DNA from 4 places in the Vreelandella vilamensis genome. Region 1 is predicted to be linked to each of the others. Evidence: predicted binding sites of a transcription regulator. Region 1 holds the regulator's gene; each other region holds the start of a gene.
The links. The regulator FNR, encoded in region 1, switches genes on or off when oxygen is low (the NO sensors DNR and NnrR bind a similar motif). The targets are predictions, from matches to a motif close to TTGATNTANATCAA.

Region 1 (4,061 bases):
TGGTTGTTTCAGCCTTATATGGGCGAAGAGTTGGTAGCGCTCTCGTGCCATGGTGTTGAACACGGGGTGCTCAGTGTGGCGGCAGTCCCTTTTACTCAGCGGACGATTAAAACCAGCGATGCTTATGTCATGACGCTGTTGCCTTCTGAAGCGGCTGTGCGCCAATTCTCCTTGATGCTGTCGCAGCGCCAACATCAGTTACAGCATGTGCCACAGCGTACCGAGATCATGGATGAAACAAACCTGGGGGAGCTAGTGGCCCATATAGGTAACCGGCCGCTTTTGGGCTGGGGGTTGCGCCGTCAACTTAGTTTGCTCAACCAGGCGTTAAATACTCACTTAGACTTCACCCTGCCCAATGCGCAGGTCGATCTTGATTTGTTCAACCGGCGCGAGCTGCAGCGTCGCCAGCCCTGTATTGACCCGCCGGTAAGCCTTCGCCACGCGGCGGCACGCTTTCGAATTCCACTTTATTCTTTCAGTAGCTTGCTGGATCAAGCGAGCGCCAGCGCACTGCTGTATCAGCGGCTACAGCGCTTGACGGATTAGCCCTGCGCAGTAGCGGGAGACGTCTGCGTTTGGCGCTGAGTGCTGTTAGAATAGCCGCCGTTTTCTTCTTACCGGCAGTGATATCGCTATGCAACACGTTGACCATTTCGACCCGACCGTTTCTGCAACACCACGCGCGGCGCCTGGTAAGCCCAATGCGGGGGATGCCAAGCAGAAACGCGAATTTAATAAGCTGCAAAAGCGCCTGCGCCGCGAAGTCGGCAACGCGATTATCGATTACCGTATGATCGATGAAGGCGACAAGGTCATGGTGTGTTTGAGCGGGGGCAAAGATAGCTACACTATGCTTGAGATTTTGCGCAATTTGCAGCGCAATGCGCCGGTCAATTTTTCGCTGGTGGCGGTGAATCTGGACCAAAAACAGCCGGGTTTCCCTGAACATGTTCTGCCTGATTATCTTGATCAGCTAGGTGTTGCGTATCATATTTTGGAACGTGATACCTATTCGGTGGTGAAGGAGAAAACGCCCGAAGGTAAAACGACCTGCGCACTTTGCTCGCGTCTGCGGCGTGGTTCGCTTTACGGTTTTGCCGAAGAGATTGGCGCGACTAAAGTGGCCTTGGGGCACCATCGGGAAGATATTCTAGAAACGCTTTTTTTGAATATGTTTTTTGGGGGGAGTTTAAAGGCCATGCCGCCGAAACTGCTTTCGGATGACGGTAAAAACATGGTCATTCGGCCTTTGGCGTACTGCAAAGAGGCTGATATCGCTGAATTTTCCCGCCTAATGGCATTTCCTATTATTCCCTGCAATTTGTGCGGTTCCCAGCCCAATATGCAGCGTCAAATCGTGAAAGAAATGCTTGCCGAGTGGGATAAAAAGCACCCTGGGCGTTTGGAAAGCATGTTTAAAGCAGTAACTAATGTGGCGCCATCACAGCTTGCTGACCGCGAACTCTTTGATTTTGCTGGCTTGGAAGCAAAACAGGCCGATCTGATGGCCGATCGTATTCGCGCGTTTAATGTGAGCTAACGTCCGCTTCTTCTTCTTCGGAAAGGCAAATTAAACGCGGCATATCGAGAATATTGACCTCTCGGCCTGAGACGGCAACGACGTCTTGGTTTTGAAACCGGCTTAAAATGCGGCTAACGGTTTCGACAGCGAGGCCTAGATAGTTGCCGATATCGGCTCGTGACATCGAAAGTCGAAAACTATAAGGCGAGTAGCCGCGGCGTCGAAAGCGGTCTGACAGCGTAATCAAAAAACTGGCTAACCGTTGGTCGGCGGTTTTTCGGGAGAGTAAGCGCATCATGCGACGATCATCACGCAGCTCTTTACTCATGCTGCGGTACAGCTGGCCACGCAGCTCCGGCAGCTCTTCTGAGAGCAAGTCCAAGCGATCAAACGGGATTTCACAGACGGTTGTCGTTTCCAAGGCGATTACGCTGCCGGGGTAGTGCTCTTCATCGATACCGTCTAGCCCGACAAGTTCGCTGGGCAAATAAAAGTTGGTGAGCTGATCGTTGCCGCCCCCTTCCGTGGTGAGCTGCTTTAGGCTGCCCGAACGTACGGCGAATACGCTAGTAAAGGTATCGCCTTGGCGAAATAGCGGTTCGCCCTTTTTAAGTGGTGCCCGACGTCGAATGATGGCATCAAACTGACTGACATCGTCTAATTCTAGTGCCAAGGGTAAGCACAGCGAACTCAAGCTACAGGTTTGACAACGAGCCTCTTGTAACAAGGGGCGTCGACGGCTAATAGATTCCGACATGCGTTCCTCCATGAAAAATGATCTTTCTCATTATGAGAGGAACGGCACGCCGACGACAAGCGTAATCACGAATCCATCAGTGATTCGGCTTGCGATTAGAAGGTCAGATGGGCTGTTGGCATATCCACTTCATAAGATTCGTGAATAGCGTTTCGTCGTATCACCGGGTAAATGCGCGTCAAACGCCATGGCCAAGTGGCGAATCAATAACCGCCCAATAGGGGTAGCCCGCAGGATGTTACCCTCATGCACGACTAAGCCGTCTCGCTCAGCGTCTTCTAAACGCGCAAACGTATCAGCAAAATAGCGAGGCGCATCAATGTTCCAGCGCTGGCTAACGGCGGCAAAGTCGATCTGCATATCACACATCAAGCGTTCAATGACATCGCGACGAATCAAATCGTCTTGGCTCAAGCGTAACCCTTTTACCGTGGCGAGTTGTCCCGCATCTAACGCCTGCTCATAGCGGGCGAGGTCGGTAGGGTTTTGCGCGTATACGTCATTCACCCGTGAAATCGCCGAGACGCCAAGGCCCACTAAGTCGCATTGAGCATGGCTTGAGTAGCCTTGGAAGTTGCGCTGCAGAGTGCCTTCACGCTGCGCCACGGCGAGACTGTCATCCGGGCGAGCGAAGTGATCCATGCCGATGTGAACGTAACCGGCCTGCGTCAGCATGTCGATCGTGGTATGTAAAATCGCAAGTTTTTCTTCTGCGCTTGGCAGGTCATCGTCTTTGATGCGCCGCTGGGGGGGGAAACGCTGGGGCATGTGGGCATAGTTAAACACCGAAAGGCGCGCAGGATTTAACTCAATGACTTGACGTAGCGTGTCGGCAAAGCTTTCCTGGGTTTGATGGGGCAAGCCGTAAATCAAATCCAAATTAAGCGAGCGAAAGCCTAGTCGGTGCGCCTCATCCATCAGTGTTTCAGTGAGTACCCGTGGCTGAATACGGTTGATGGCTTTCTGTACCACGGGGTTTAAGTCTTGTACGCCGAGACTGATACGATTAAACCCTAACGTCTGCAAATGGCGTAGGGTAAAAACGTCCGCTTCTCGTGGATCAATCTCGATGGCGTAGTCACGATCAGGCGAAGAGGAGAGGCCAAAGCGAGCATCTAGCCTGTCGATTAAATCGCTCATCTGGTCTAGGGTAAGAAACGTTGGTGTGCCGCCGCCCCAATGTAGCTGCTCAACACTGCGCGATGTGTCTAGGTGGCGGGAGGTAAGCACCATTTCGCGGTCCAGCCGAGACAGATAGGGCTCTGCTAACTGCGTGTTTTTGGTCGCTATTTTGTTGCAGGCGCAATAAAAGCAAATTTTGCGGCAAAACGGGACGTGCACATACAGTGATAACGCGCGGTCAGTCTGATTGCTGCGCTCAAGGGCGGCGGTGAAGTCCTCAGCGCCGAACTGCTCGTGAAATGAAAGTGCCGTCGGGTAAGAGGTGTAGCGTGGGCCGCTTTTGTCGTAGCGGCGCAATAACTCTTCATCCCAGGCAGCGGGTTGGGGCGCTGCAGTGTCAAAAGGCGAAGAAGCAGCGTGGGCGTAAACGGCCATGAAGAGGGCTCCGGTGCAATGATGATGGCCCTATCCTAGCGCTGTGCTGTTATGAAGGAGTTGAGCTACGTCAATGAAGCGTTGATGTACACCCTTACTTATACGCGTTTATATCTGTTGTGCTGAGGTCATGGTAGGCGAACATTCGGTAACCAGTGTCTCTGTAACTAGTGTTTCTGTAACTAGAGTGTCGCGCCTGAAGCGAAGAGCGTAAGCAATTGC
Region 2 (4,061 bases), on a different contig from region 1:
TCTCGGACGCGCGCTCGCACTTTATCGCCTGGCCCGCTATGAAGAAGCGAATGAAGCACTACAGGCAGTGAAACAGCACAACCGCTACGCCATTGATATGCTGTGTGCGGATAATCCCCGTTCGGCGCTGCCCTCCGGAGAGGGTGACATCAAGCCGGGTAGCCGAGAAGAGGCTTGGCAGTATCGCACGCTAATGCGTGATCAATGGCGCGCGTCAACCGGTGCGCTCAAATGGCTAAGCATGCACCGGTAATATTATCGGCTTTCTAGGCCGCATCATGCATTCGCTTTCTGCGACTGAGGGGGTGGCACTAACTGAGCATCACGGTTTACCCAGATGGCTAAGGCCACCGCGGGCAGGCCTAGCAGCGCTGCCACCATAAAGAAGCTGGCATACCCTTGGGACGTCACTATGAGGCCGCCAAAACCACTTAGAAACTTACCCGGCAGCGTCATTAGTGACGAGAAAAGCGCATATTGCGTCGCGGTATAAGCCCGCGACGTGAGGCTTGAAAGAAACGCGATAAATACCGCGCTGGCCAACCCATTAGCGAGGTTATCGCCAATAATAGTGAGTACCAGCATGGGGAGCTGATTCCCCACTAGCGCCAGCAAGACAAATAATAGGTTAGTGAGCATGACAATAGCCGCCCCGAAGATTAAAAGCGGGCCAATACCGTAGCGGGCGACCAGTAAGCCACCCATAATGCCGCCCCCAATGCTCATGGCAATCCCAAAAATATTGGTAACACTGGCAATGGTGCCAAGCGAAAAACCTAAATCGATATACAGCGGGTTTGCCATCGACGCCATGGCTAAATCACTGATGCGAAACACCGCAATAAACACCAGTATCCAAAGTGCCTTGACGCCGTAGCGGGTGAAGAAATCAGTGAAGGGGCAAACAATCGCGCCGATACTCCACGCGCCTAGACGCCTGACGGTTTTAGGTTTCCCGCGACTAGCGCGCAGAAAAGCACGTACTCTCGGCTCATGGATTAACTGAATGCTCAGGGTGGTGCGGGGGGGTTCCGGGCGTAGCAGCACCGTGATCACGCCGATGCCAACCAGTGCCGCCATGGTTAAATACGCCACGTCCCACGATATTGCCGAGGCGACAAATAGGGCGCCAGCGCCAGCAGCCATGAGCCCACCTCGGTAACCGATGATGTACGTCGACGCCATGGCGGCTTGTACATTGTCATCGGCGGATTCGATGCGAAAGGCATCAATCGCAATATCTTGTGTGGCTGAGCCAAACGCCACCAGTAACGCAAACGCGGCCACCCACCCCAGATTCCCTACGGGTTCGAGCCCGGCAAGCCCGATAAGCCCCCCAGCGATCATCGCTTGGGCGAGTAACATCCAGCCGCGGCGTTGCCCAAAAGCGCGCGTTAGAACAGGAAGCGCCAAACGGTCGACGACTGGTGCCCAAAAAAACTTGATCGAGTAAAGCATCCCGATCCAAGCGAAAAAACCAATCGCCGCGATTTCGACGCCGTCACTGCGAAGCCAGGCTGACAGTGTTGAGAACACCAGTAAAAAGGGTAGACCTGCGGAAAACCCTAAAAACAACATCGTTAGCACTGGCGCTTGCCAATAAATCGCCAGGGCGGCCCGCCAGCTACGCTGGGGTGTCGGGGTCGGCATTGAGAAAGTCTCCTGGAAAGACGTTGGCTAGGGCAGGTGGTAAACTGCGCAGCGAAAATTAAAACGCCGATAGCTTACCGGAGAGGAGTTTTCCATGTCGATTACAGCGCATCAGGTCGTGACGCTGCACTATGTGTTGAGCGATGTTCTTAGCGATGGCAAGCAGGTACTTGACGATTCCAAGGCGCGTCATAAGCCGTTGGAGTACCTGCATGGGCATCATAATATTGTGCCGGGACTAGAGCGCGCGCTAGAAAACCAAGTGGCCGGCGCTGAACTTAGCGTGACGCTAATGCCGGCTGATGCGTATGGCGTTCGCAATGAATCATTGGTGCAGCAGGTGAGTCGTGCCTCCTTTGGCGATGCCGATTTACAGCCTGGCAGTTGTTTTCAAACTGAAGGCGAAGCGGGGCCGCAGATTGTTACCGTGGTTAGCGTAGACGGAGATCAGGTGACCGTGGATACCAATCACCCGCTGGCAGGCCGAACGCTACAGTATCAGGTGAATATCCTAGACGTGCGCGAGGCGACACGTGCTGAATTAGCCAAAGGACACCCGTTACCGCCGGGTACCGAGCACGCCAAGGTGGAAGATCGTAAGGTGCTCTAAGGCAATCGCTTGCTGATGCTTCGGCCGCTAAGAGAAAAGTGACCCACATCAAATTGTTTTACACCTGCTGGCCACGGTGTCGGCAAAATTGATTCAAGTCAGCTTTCCTCCGCGTTTTCGTGATTATTATGAAGTCATTACATCGCGGCGGGAGAAAAGCACATGTATTGGGACGGCACTGTTATTTTTGGTTTGATCACCGTCGGACTGATGATTGTTTTTATGGCGGGTTGGATCGGTTTTATCGTTCGTGACAGCAAACGTAAAAAATAAGTTCTCTTATTAGCAATCAGTTAGCAACCAGTCGTCAGGGGAGGAGGCTTACTGTAACAGGTAAGCTTCCAGTTACCGGCCCACTTGGGCCGGTTTTTTTTGCGGTAAAATAAAATAGGCCTGCTCGATAAAAGTCTTACTGTAAGTGCATGATATCCTCGTCATCATCGGCAGATTGAGCGTAAATCCGTTAACAGTGGGCGCATGAACTAATACCTGATTAGGAGCAAAGTGTTCCTAATCAGGTAATATAAAAACGCAAAAGTCAGGTTTGCGCATTAACTGTACCCTGGTAAACGCAGAAAAACGTAACAATAAGCCTTTCTAACGCCAATTTTCTTGCCAAGCGCGAAGTACCCGCTCGGGATACCACGTTTCTCCCAGACTTCCATTATAGCGCGCGAGCGCTCGGGTAAAGTCGCCCTTTTCGATCGCCAAGTAGTGCGCCAAGATAGTGCAGCCGTAGCGTAAATTGCGCCATGGGTCTTTAAGATCATCAGCCGGTACGCCAAGCTCATCAATCCAAAACGGCATAATCTGCATCAGCCCAACAGCACCGGCAGATGAGACGGCGTTAGCGTCAAAACCACTTTCCACCTGAATCAGCGCCAGGACTAACGTCGGGGGTAAATCGGCTAAACTGGCTTCCAGATAGAGACGACGCAGTAAGCGATCGCGCTTGGCAGTGTCAGCGATGAAGCGAGCTAAGATGGGCGCCATGCGCGCGACCCATTGCTGCCTTTTGGCTTGCTGGTGGGCCTTGAGAAGCGTCGCTTCCAACGTGGGGCGTAATGTTTTTTCGCCGACGGGCTCGGATGCTTGCGGCGCTAGGCTTATTAGCCCGCACGCCGCAAACAAGACCCATGCGCTATTACGCTTGCGCAAGCCCGGCTTTTTCACGTAGAAAATCAATCACTTGTTCGGCGGGGATCATGGTGACATTGCTATCGCGGCGGCCTTTGTACTCAAGCTCGCCGTTATCGAGGCCGCGATCACCAATCACGATACGATGTGGAACGCCCATCAGTTCTAGGTCGGCAAACTTTACGCCGGGGCGGGTGTCGCGGTCGTCCAAGAGAACGTCGAGCCCCGCCGCGGTTAACGTTTGGTAGAGATGCTCTGATTCCTCGCGTACACGCTGCGATTTATGTGCGTTCATGGGCACCAGGGCGACCTGGAACGGCGCAATCGCGTTTGGCCAGATGATTCCCGCATCATCGTGATTTTGCTCAATGGCAGCGGCAACCACGCGTGTTACGCCGATGCCGTAACAGCCCATCCACGGATGGCTGGTTTTGCCGTTATCGCCAAGAACCGTGGCGTTCATTGACTCGGAGTATTTTTGCCCTAGCTGGAAAACATGGCCCACTTCGATACCGCGTTTGATGGCAAGCGTGCCCTTGCCATCGGGCGAGGGGTCACCTTCGACTACGTTGCGTAGATCCGCCACTTCCGGCAGCGCCGCGTCGCGCTCCCAGTTGATGCCGAAGTAGTGCTTGCCATCGGTATTAGCGCCTGCGCCAAAGTC
Region 3 (4,061 bases), on a different contig from region 1:
TGATGCCGTGCTAATCGCCGAGACCGGCGGGCTCAACTCCATGATTGTGGACTCCACGGCGCTGACCGAGCAGGCAGTGCGCGATATCCTGATCTCCTCCTTCCAGTCGGCCGGTCAGCGCTGTTCGGCGCTGCGCATGCTGTATGTCCAAGAAGAAGCGCGGGATAGATTGCTCAACATGCTCTACGGCGCCATGGACGCGCTCACCATTGGCGACCCCTGGAACACCGATACCGACGTATCACCGGTAATTGACGCCGACGCCCAACAGGAAATCAGCGACTATGTGGCGGCACACGAGAAGAACGGCAAGGTGCTGAAGAAATTAGCTGCACCGGACACCGGCACCTTCGTCACCCCAGCGATCGTTGAAGTCGGCGGCATTAAAGATCTCGAACGTGAAATCTTCGGCCCAGTGCTGCACGTCGCCACCTTTAAGGCACGCGACATCGACAAGGTGGTCGATGACATCAATGGCAAGGGTTACGGGCTGACCTTCGGTCTGCATACCCGTATTGATGATCGCGTGCAGCAGATCGTCGAGCGCATCCATGTCGGCAACGTCTACGTGAATCGCAACCAGATCGGTGCCATTGTCGGCTCTCAGCCGTTTGGCGGCGAGGGCCTCTCCGGCACCGGGCCTAAGGCCGGTGGCCCGCTCTACGTGACACGTTTCCGCCGCACCGCCGGTGTCGAGCACGTTGAGGCACCAGAAGGTAAAACCGTCTCACTCGGCGATCTCCAATCGGCTCTTGATGGGCTAGATGCGCGCAACTGGGCGGCGCGTCGTGATCGCGTCGAGGTGCTTCGCCGCGCGCTCTCCGGCAAGGCTGGTGTGATCCGCAAGGCGCTCGCCGAGACGGCCGCGCTGGACATGACGCCGCAAACCTTGCCGGGGCCAACCGGGGAAAGCAACCGCTTGGCGATGTATCCGAAAGGGGCGGCACTCTGCCTCGGGCCAACGCTGGACATCGCCGTTGCCCAGGCCGTACAGGCGCTCGGCGCGGGCTCTCCGGCGGTGCTCGTCACCCCGGGGGCTGTCCAGGCCGTGAAACCGCTTATTGACGCCGGCGCGCCGGTGATTGGACTAGACGGAAGCGTTTTGCCGGATACCCTGACGGCGGTCAAAGGTATCGACACCGTGGCCGCGGCGGGCGCCAGCGACTGGACCCATAAGTTGCGGGTTGCGCTTGCCAAACGTGATGGCGCCATCGTGCCGCTCGAAACCCAGACCATCTCACCAGCGCGCTATGTCGTGGAACGCCACCTGTGCATCGACACCACCGCTGCGGGAGGTAACGCTAGCCTGCTAGCAACGGCTGAATAAGGTCGTCAACGCTTTTTTAAGACCACCTTCGGGTGGTCTTTTTTTGTTTATATCCCCGGCAGATTCTCAACTCTTGCGCCAGGTCAATATCCGCTAGGTAAGTGGCCGTTACACTCTTATGCATTCACTACGTGGTTGTCTTCAACACGCGGTTGCCCAGGCGGTAACCCATGTTTCTTGCAAGGAGTTTTCCCCATGCGCAAAGTTGCTCTGCCTACTCTTCTCGCGGCCGGCATCGCCGCTGCCGCCATCACCACCTCAAGCCAAGCGTTTGCGTATGGCGCGGGTGATTTCTTTACGCGTATTGGCGTCGCCAAAGTTGAGCCTAAAAGCGATAACGGTACGCTAGATACCGCTCTTGGCGACCTGGAAGTAGACGTACAAGACGAGAGTCAATTCGCCTTTACCCTCGGTTATCGTTTCCACGACAAGATGGGGGTAGAGCTGTTAGCGGCTCTACCTTTCGAGCATGATATTCATCTCAATGGGGGCAATATTGCTTCAACGGACCACCTGCCGCCTACTGTAACAGCCCAGTACTATCCACTAGGTGGTACCGATGCACGTGTACAGCCTTACGCTGGCGTAGGCTTTAACTATACACGTTTCTCGAATGAATCCGTTGATATCGACGGTGTAAGTCTTGATCTTGATGATTCATGGGGCGCCGCAGGTCAGCTGGGCGTTGATTTACTCATCGACGATAACTGGGCGCTTAACGCCGCCGCTTGGTACATCGATATCGACACCGATGCTAAGGTCGCCGGTGCTGATGCAGGTACTGTTGAAATCGACCCGGTCGTGGTCATGGCAGGTATTAGCTACCGCTTCTAAACGAGTATGACGTTTCATGACAACAGCCCGCCTTTTGGCGGGCTGTTGCGTTTAGGCGAGCGCTTCAGTTTTGCGTCACGACGTGATCGACTCTCTCCACCGCCCGCACGACCAACACCTGATCGCTTGCGCGGACCTTCTCCTGCTGCAAGTAGGCGGCGATGGCAGGTGCTACCTCGCACTTTGCCGGCATGGGGGCTTTCGCCTCCACTAACATGTGCAAGCGTTGGATAAACACAAAGCGCAGCCACTGCGGTAGCGACATGGTGTCCACACAAAACGGCTGCTGGCTGGCGAAATCCGCCGTACTCGGCTCCTCCACTCGCCATAGATTTGACGCTTTTAGTGTTGCTTCCAACTCCTCTAGCGCCTGCGCTAGTTGCTGATGTGCTGTAATCATCATGATCCACTTATGAAATATATGCCTATTATCCCAGCCAGACGCCATTGCGGCTACCCGGCTGACGAGCACTTTTCCCCACACCGAAGAGATTCACAGAAATCTTGTAAGAGCCTGTGGATAAACTATGGAAAGATGTCGTTTAGGCTTTCCTCATGGGCTTTCGTCGAGACTGTTTATTATTTAACCACCGTGTAAAAACGCTAAGCCGTTTTTTCACCCTGACCGGCTGACACTCAGCAAACGGCAAGGTAAAGTGCTCGCTCAAAACGCGGAAGGAAGCCATGCAACCTATTCATACGCTTGACGACTTTTTTATGCGCAGCGGCGCTGATGTTTCGTTTTATCACATGGGCCGCAGGGTCACGCCCTGCCCACGTGACGTACTCAGCGCGCTTGAAACCGGTAATGAGCCGTGGCCTGAGCCATGGCAAGGGCACGCGCGTTTGGCCATTGTGTTTCGCTTAGGTGATATGCCCGAACCCGCCATTTGGTTTCTTAGCTTTCCGCTTGATGAACAGGGGTACTTATCTCCCGCTCAGCGCGACGCCTTCTTACAGCGTCTGCTTGAGACGCTGGGACGCAATGCGACGAAGAACGAAGCGAAGCCAAACAACGCCAAGCAGATCAGTGACGAAAGCACCCGTGAAATCGAGCACTTAATGAAGGATAATCCACTGGCTTTCACGCCGAGCCTGCCTTTTCAGGCCATGCTCAACGCGCGGGCAACCGATGATTTAGGCTTGCCCGCCAGTCAACACCTAGAGCCGGTTGAGGCGTATATCAGCCGTCAGCAATCGATTGATTGGCAAGCACTTGGGTTTCAGGGCGTCGCCGACTTTGTGGTGCGCATGGATGACACGCAGGCGCAACAACTTACCGGCGTTCTGGAGACACTGCCGACCGAGATGCTGCACTCGATTTGCTACTGCCTAGAGCACACTGCCCTACCCACCGCGCTGGTAACCGCGCTACGCGACCGAGGTGAACAGGCGGCAACGCAAGGTGATGTGGAAACCCTCTGCGCCTGTGTCCGCGCTGTGGGTAGCAGCCAAGAACCGCATGTCGGCGAATGGTATCAACAGCTGTTAGAAGACAGCCACGCTTGCGGGCCAGATTTACTCGCGGCGATGGCCGGGCGTGGCTGGATGCATCTGGAAGACAACGCACGCTTGCCGCTTTACCTCAATCGACTAGCGGAAGACGACCAAAATGACTTTGGCGCCGTGATTCGCGATCTGGCGTTGATTCCACGGCTACGTTTACCGGTCATTATGCTATTGCGCGATGCCCCTGAGGGCTCCACTATTCAACAGCGGCTTGCGTCTATCACTTAAGCGCAATGGACGACTAAGGAGGTACCGTGAAGGAGCTACCTTTTCAAGCAAAGGCAGTGATTGGTCGACGCGAAATGGTCACCCTACCTGAGCTCAATTTACACCTGTGCTGCAAAGCGGACACCGGTGCGCGGACATCTGCGCTACATGCAGAGGATATTCA
Region 4 (4,061 bases), on a different contig from region 1:
ACACCCAATCCTGCCGCAACATAAATGAGGCGATGCAACCAATGCCAAGCGGACCAGCCCATTTTCTCAGGAGCCCAGCGGAAGGATGTCAAAGCAAGTGGAATCAATAACAATAACCCTGAAAGACCATACCGAATATATTCAAGCTCCCACATATCATGCCAAATCCACCGCCATTCCCAATACTGATCCCACCCCATCCAGGTCAGCATATGTGCAGTGAGCCAAAAAAAGGCCCACAACCCCATCTGCCTTCGCGCAATCATAATCCCCACCCACCCACTGAGGCGAAAAGCAGGACTAAACGCAATAGTGACAAGCAAGAGGATTAAGCCAGTACGCCCCGTAAAGTGGACCGCCGTTTCTGCTGGGTTCGCACCCATACTGTCCGACAACCACATCCACCCAAGCCATAATGCAGGCACAACACCTGAAAGCAATACCAAAAACCGAAAGAGCAGAATCTTCGCTTTCGTATCTATCATAGATCAAAGCACTCAATTCTAATGATGCCGTTGTAAATCCATTCCTTCATAAAGGTGGGCGACTTCTTCTGCATACCCATTAAACATCAGCGTTTCGCGCCGACCAGGTTCTCCAATGCGACGCTCTCGCGCCTGCGACCAGCGGGGATGATCCACATTGGGGTTCACATTGGCAAAAAAACCGTATTCTTCAGGATTTTGCTCTTCCCAAGAAGTTTTCGGTTTTTGCTCAAGGGCACGAATAACCGTTACGGACTTTATGCTTTTAAATCCATACTTCCATGGCACCACCAAACGCATAGGGGCACCATTTTGATTAGGCATTTTTTCTCCGTACATCCCTACGGCTATCATCGTTAATGGGTGCATCGCCTCATCCATACGCAATGCTTCGCGATAAGGCCACTCAATAATTGAGCGCTGCTGCCCTCGCAACTTTTCGGGGTCATGAATGGCTTCAAACTCAATGTATTTAGCTTTAGAGGTGGGATCATGATGTTTTATAAGCTCGCGTAAGGGAAAGCCTATCCATGGTATCACCATCGACCATGCTTCAACGCAACGTAACCGGTAGATTCGCTCCTCCAAGCTGTAGCGTTGCAGAATATCTTCAAACGCAATGTCACCCGTTAAATTGAACTCCCCTTCTACTCGCACACTCCATGGGTCTGTTGGCAACTTATGGGCATATACTTCCGGATCACTTTTTCGCGTACCGAATTCATAAAAATTATTATAAGACGTCGCATCGCCATAATCGGTAATACCTTCATCGCCAGCAAAGTCCTTACGCGTCATGTTTTCTTTTAGCTGTATCTTAAATTCATCTGCCCAGGCCTCTGCTTTCGTAGGCATCAGCAAACCCGAAGGCAGGATTGATGCAGCTCCCAAGGCTACCCCTTGACGTAAAAAACGCCGACGTTTCTCAAAAAGCCTTTTCGGTGTGACTTCTGACTCAGGAATAGAGGGGTAGCGATAGCGGGGCATTTCGTTGACTCCTTATGATTCGGTTTTCAAGACCAATACGCTATGGCATTCCACACAAAAAATCACGTCAAGACGACAACTGAACGCTAGATAATAAAAAATTGACCCAGGTCATCCTAAGCGTTTTCTCAAGGAATTTGCTAGGTTGATTTTTGCGACCAAATCAACCTAAATGGTAGTTGATGATACGATATTTATGGGCTTTTCACTTTAAAAGGCCAATAAATAGCATGAGAGGGAACAATCTATGAAAAAGCACCACAGCATGAAAAAAATATTACCCGCACTAATAGCAAGCTCAGCACTCATACCAGCAAGCTTTGCCGTTGCCGAGGATGGGCTAGAAGATTACCGTGATCGTTTTGATGCGTTGCCTTATCTTCCCCCCATTCCCTCTGACAACTCACTTAGTTCTGAAAAGGTTGAGCTGGGTAATATGCTCTTTTTTGAGCCCCGTATTTCTTCAAGCGGCGTCATCAGTTGCGCCACTTGCCACAATCCTGCTTTAGGATGGGCTGACCGGATACCTCGCGCTACAGGCCATGACGGACAAGTGGGCGAACGTAATACACCCACGGTTCTTAATAGTGGCTTTTTAGAATCACAATTTTGGGACGGTCGCGCACCCGACCTTGAGGCTCAGGCTCTAGGCCCCATTGAAGCTGGCGTTGAAATGGCAATGGACCTTGACTCCGCACTAGCACGATTAAATGAGTTCGACCTCTATCAGCGTAAATTTGAGGCCGCTTTTCCAAATGACGAAGATCCGATTAATGCGGACAATCTGGCAAAATCGCTAGCGTCGTTCCAGCGTACACTGAATACTCCTCATTCACCGTTTGACCGCTATCTGCGCGGAGATATGGAAGCCATTAGCGACCAGGCAAAAGACGGCATGGTAGCTTTCGTCGATAACGGCTGTATTGCTTGTCACAGGGGCCCTGAGCTAACGGACAGCCAATTCCATGCGATTCAGGTTCCCGGCTCCACTGACCTTGGACGCTATACAGTAACAGGCGAAGAAAGCGACAAATATCGCTTCAGAACACCAACGTTGCGCAACGTAGCTGTGACTTACCCGTATATGAACAACGGCGCGACCGAAACATTAGAAGAATCCGTGGCTATCATGGGCCGTGAAATGCTGGGCAGTGAATTTGAAGAAGCCACGATTAATGATATCACTGCTTTCCTACACACGCTGACAGGCGAAATGCCAGATTTTGAGGTACCCGCACTTCCCTAAAAGCAGACATGTATAGATACATGGTAAATTAGAACAATCGGCCAGCTTAATATAGCTGGCCGATTGCTTTTTCAACGTGGGACTTGGCAGCTAGCCTTAAGCATTAATGACCAACGAAACCATATAGGCTGTATAAGCAATAAACAGCAGAAGAAGCCCCCCGCCTTCCACACGATTGATATACCTAGGGCGGCCTCTCCAGGAAAATGCAAACAAGATCATAAGCACAGTCATCGCGAGCATTACTCCCCAATCGCGCGATAACACTTCATTACCTGTCTCGATGGGAGTAATAACCCCCGCCAACCCCACTACACCTAACGTATTAAATAAATTAGAGCCAACAACGTTACCTAACACCATATCGTGCTCTTTACGCTTTAATGCACTAATAGAAGAAGCTAGTTCAGGTAACGAGGTTCCAATAGCCACTACAGTAAGCCCAATAATGAGTTCACTAACACCAAAGGCAAGCGCAATCTCTACGGAGCCCCACACCAAAAATCGAGAGCTTGCCACCAAAAGAACAAGGCCTGTAAGTGTCCAAACCAGTGCTTTACCACGCGACATGGGATGACTTTCCAGCGTAGCGGCCACCTCGCCCACCAGAGCATCGTTTTGTTCTCCGCGTGATTTCACGATACTGATAATGATGAACACCAGCAGCGCCAACAGTAAAACAACAGCCTCCCAGCGTGCTATAAATCCATCCCATAACATCAGACCAGTTAGGAGAGTGACACCAAAGAGCACAGGCATCTCTTTACGAATGACACTAGAATGAACAGCAAGTGGTGCCAGTAACGCCACAAAGCCCAGCACTAGGCCGATATTAGCAATATTCGAGCCATAAGCATTACCTACCGCCAAGCCAGGGCTTCCTTGCCATGCAGCCAAAACTGAAACCGTCATTTCTGGTGCGGAAGTCCCGAAACCGATCACTAACATACCGATAATAAGTGGCGACAGCCCCAGCCATCGCGATGTTGCGGCCGCACCTTCAATAAATCGTTCGGCACTCCAAATGAGTAAAATTAATCCTCCAACAACAGAGAGTATTGGAAGCAGCATTTTATTTCCTTTCATCATAGGATTAGGCAAAATCGAGAGCGCATCGTTGTGCAATCATCACCTTAGGTCAAGTCATTTATGATATTTGCAGCAAAGCTTGACTCGAACAGTGAGGCCGTCATATTAGCAACATGTATGGTGAAACCTCATGAGGCACTCATTGCGTGATCTCCATTCCCCTTCTTTACGATCAGCTCCTAAATATGTAGGTCTTTTTAGCTCCATGCCTAAACGGTTGGCCAAACAACGCCTGCGGAAACTCCAGATTTCTG

Region 2: the regulator FNR is predicted to act here: its motif matches at 2,299-2,312, upstream of ccoM (cytochrome c oxidase subunit CcoM).
Region 3: the regulator FNR is predicted to act here: its motif matches at 1,401-1,414, upstream of QC823_RS12155 (OmpW/AlkL family protein).
Region 4: the regulator FNR is predicted to act here: its motif matches at 1,574-1,587, upstream of QC823_RS07175 (cytochrome-c peroxidase).

What each region holds. Positions count from the first base shown of each region.
Region 1 covers NZ_JARWAN010000001.1:133,859-137,919, forward strand. The annotation lists gene QC823_RS00600 (3'-5' exonuclease family protein) at 1-549, shown strand, start outside; gene ttcA (tRNA 2-thiocytidine(32) synthetase TtcA) at 638-1,543, shown strand; gene fnr (fumarate/nitrate reduction transcriptional regulator Fnr) at 1,530-2,282, opposite strand; gene hemN (oxygen-independent coproporphyrinogen III oxidase) at 2,412-3,839, opposite strand; gene QC823_RS00620 (sulfite exporter TauE/SafE family protein) at 4,022-4,061, opposite strand, start outside.
Region 2 covers NZ_JARWAN010000009.1:68,820-72,880, reverse strand. The annotation lists gene QC823_RS07515 (SEC-C metal-binding domain-containing protein) at 1-253, shown strand, start outside; gene QC823_RS07510 (AmpG family muropeptide MFS transporter) at 277-1,650, opposite strand; gene QC823_RS07505 (FKBP-type peptidyl-prolyl cis-trans isomerase) at 1,745-2,260, shown strand; gene ccoM (cytochrome c oxidase subunit CcoM) at 2,423-2,533, shown strand; gene QC823_RS07495 (lytic transglycosylase domain-containing protein) at 2,858-3,433, opposite strand; gene QC823_RS07490 (proline--tRNA ligase) at 3,405-4,061, opposite strand, start outside.
Region 3 covers NZ_JARWAN010000020.1:39,424-43,484, forward strand. The annotation lists gene putA (bifunctional proline dehydrogenase/L-glutamate gamma-semialdehyde dehydrogenase PutA) at 1-1,327, shown strand, start outside; gene QC823_RS12155 (OmpW/AlkL family protein) at 1,523-2,161, shown strand; gene QC823_RS12160 (YqcC family protein) at 2,226-2,558, opposite strand; gene QC823_RS12165 (DUF3549 family protein) at 2,846-3,898, shown strand; gene QC823_RS12170 (ATP-dependent zinc protease family protein) at 3,925-4,061, shown strand, end outside.
Region 4 covers NZ_JARWAN010000009.1:304-4,364, forward strand. The annotation lists gene QC823_RS07165 (protein-methionine-sulfoxide reductase heme-binding subunit MsrQ) at 1-485, opposite strand, end outside; gene msrP (protein-methionine-sulfoxide reductase catalytic subunit MsrP) at 504-1,472, opposite strand; gene QC823_RS07175 (cytochrome-c peroxidase) at 1,720-2,718, shown strand; gene QC823_RS07180 (calcium/sodium antiporter) at 2,815-3,789, opposite strand; gene QC823_RS07185 (paraquat-inducible protein A) at 4,013-4,061, shown strand, end outside.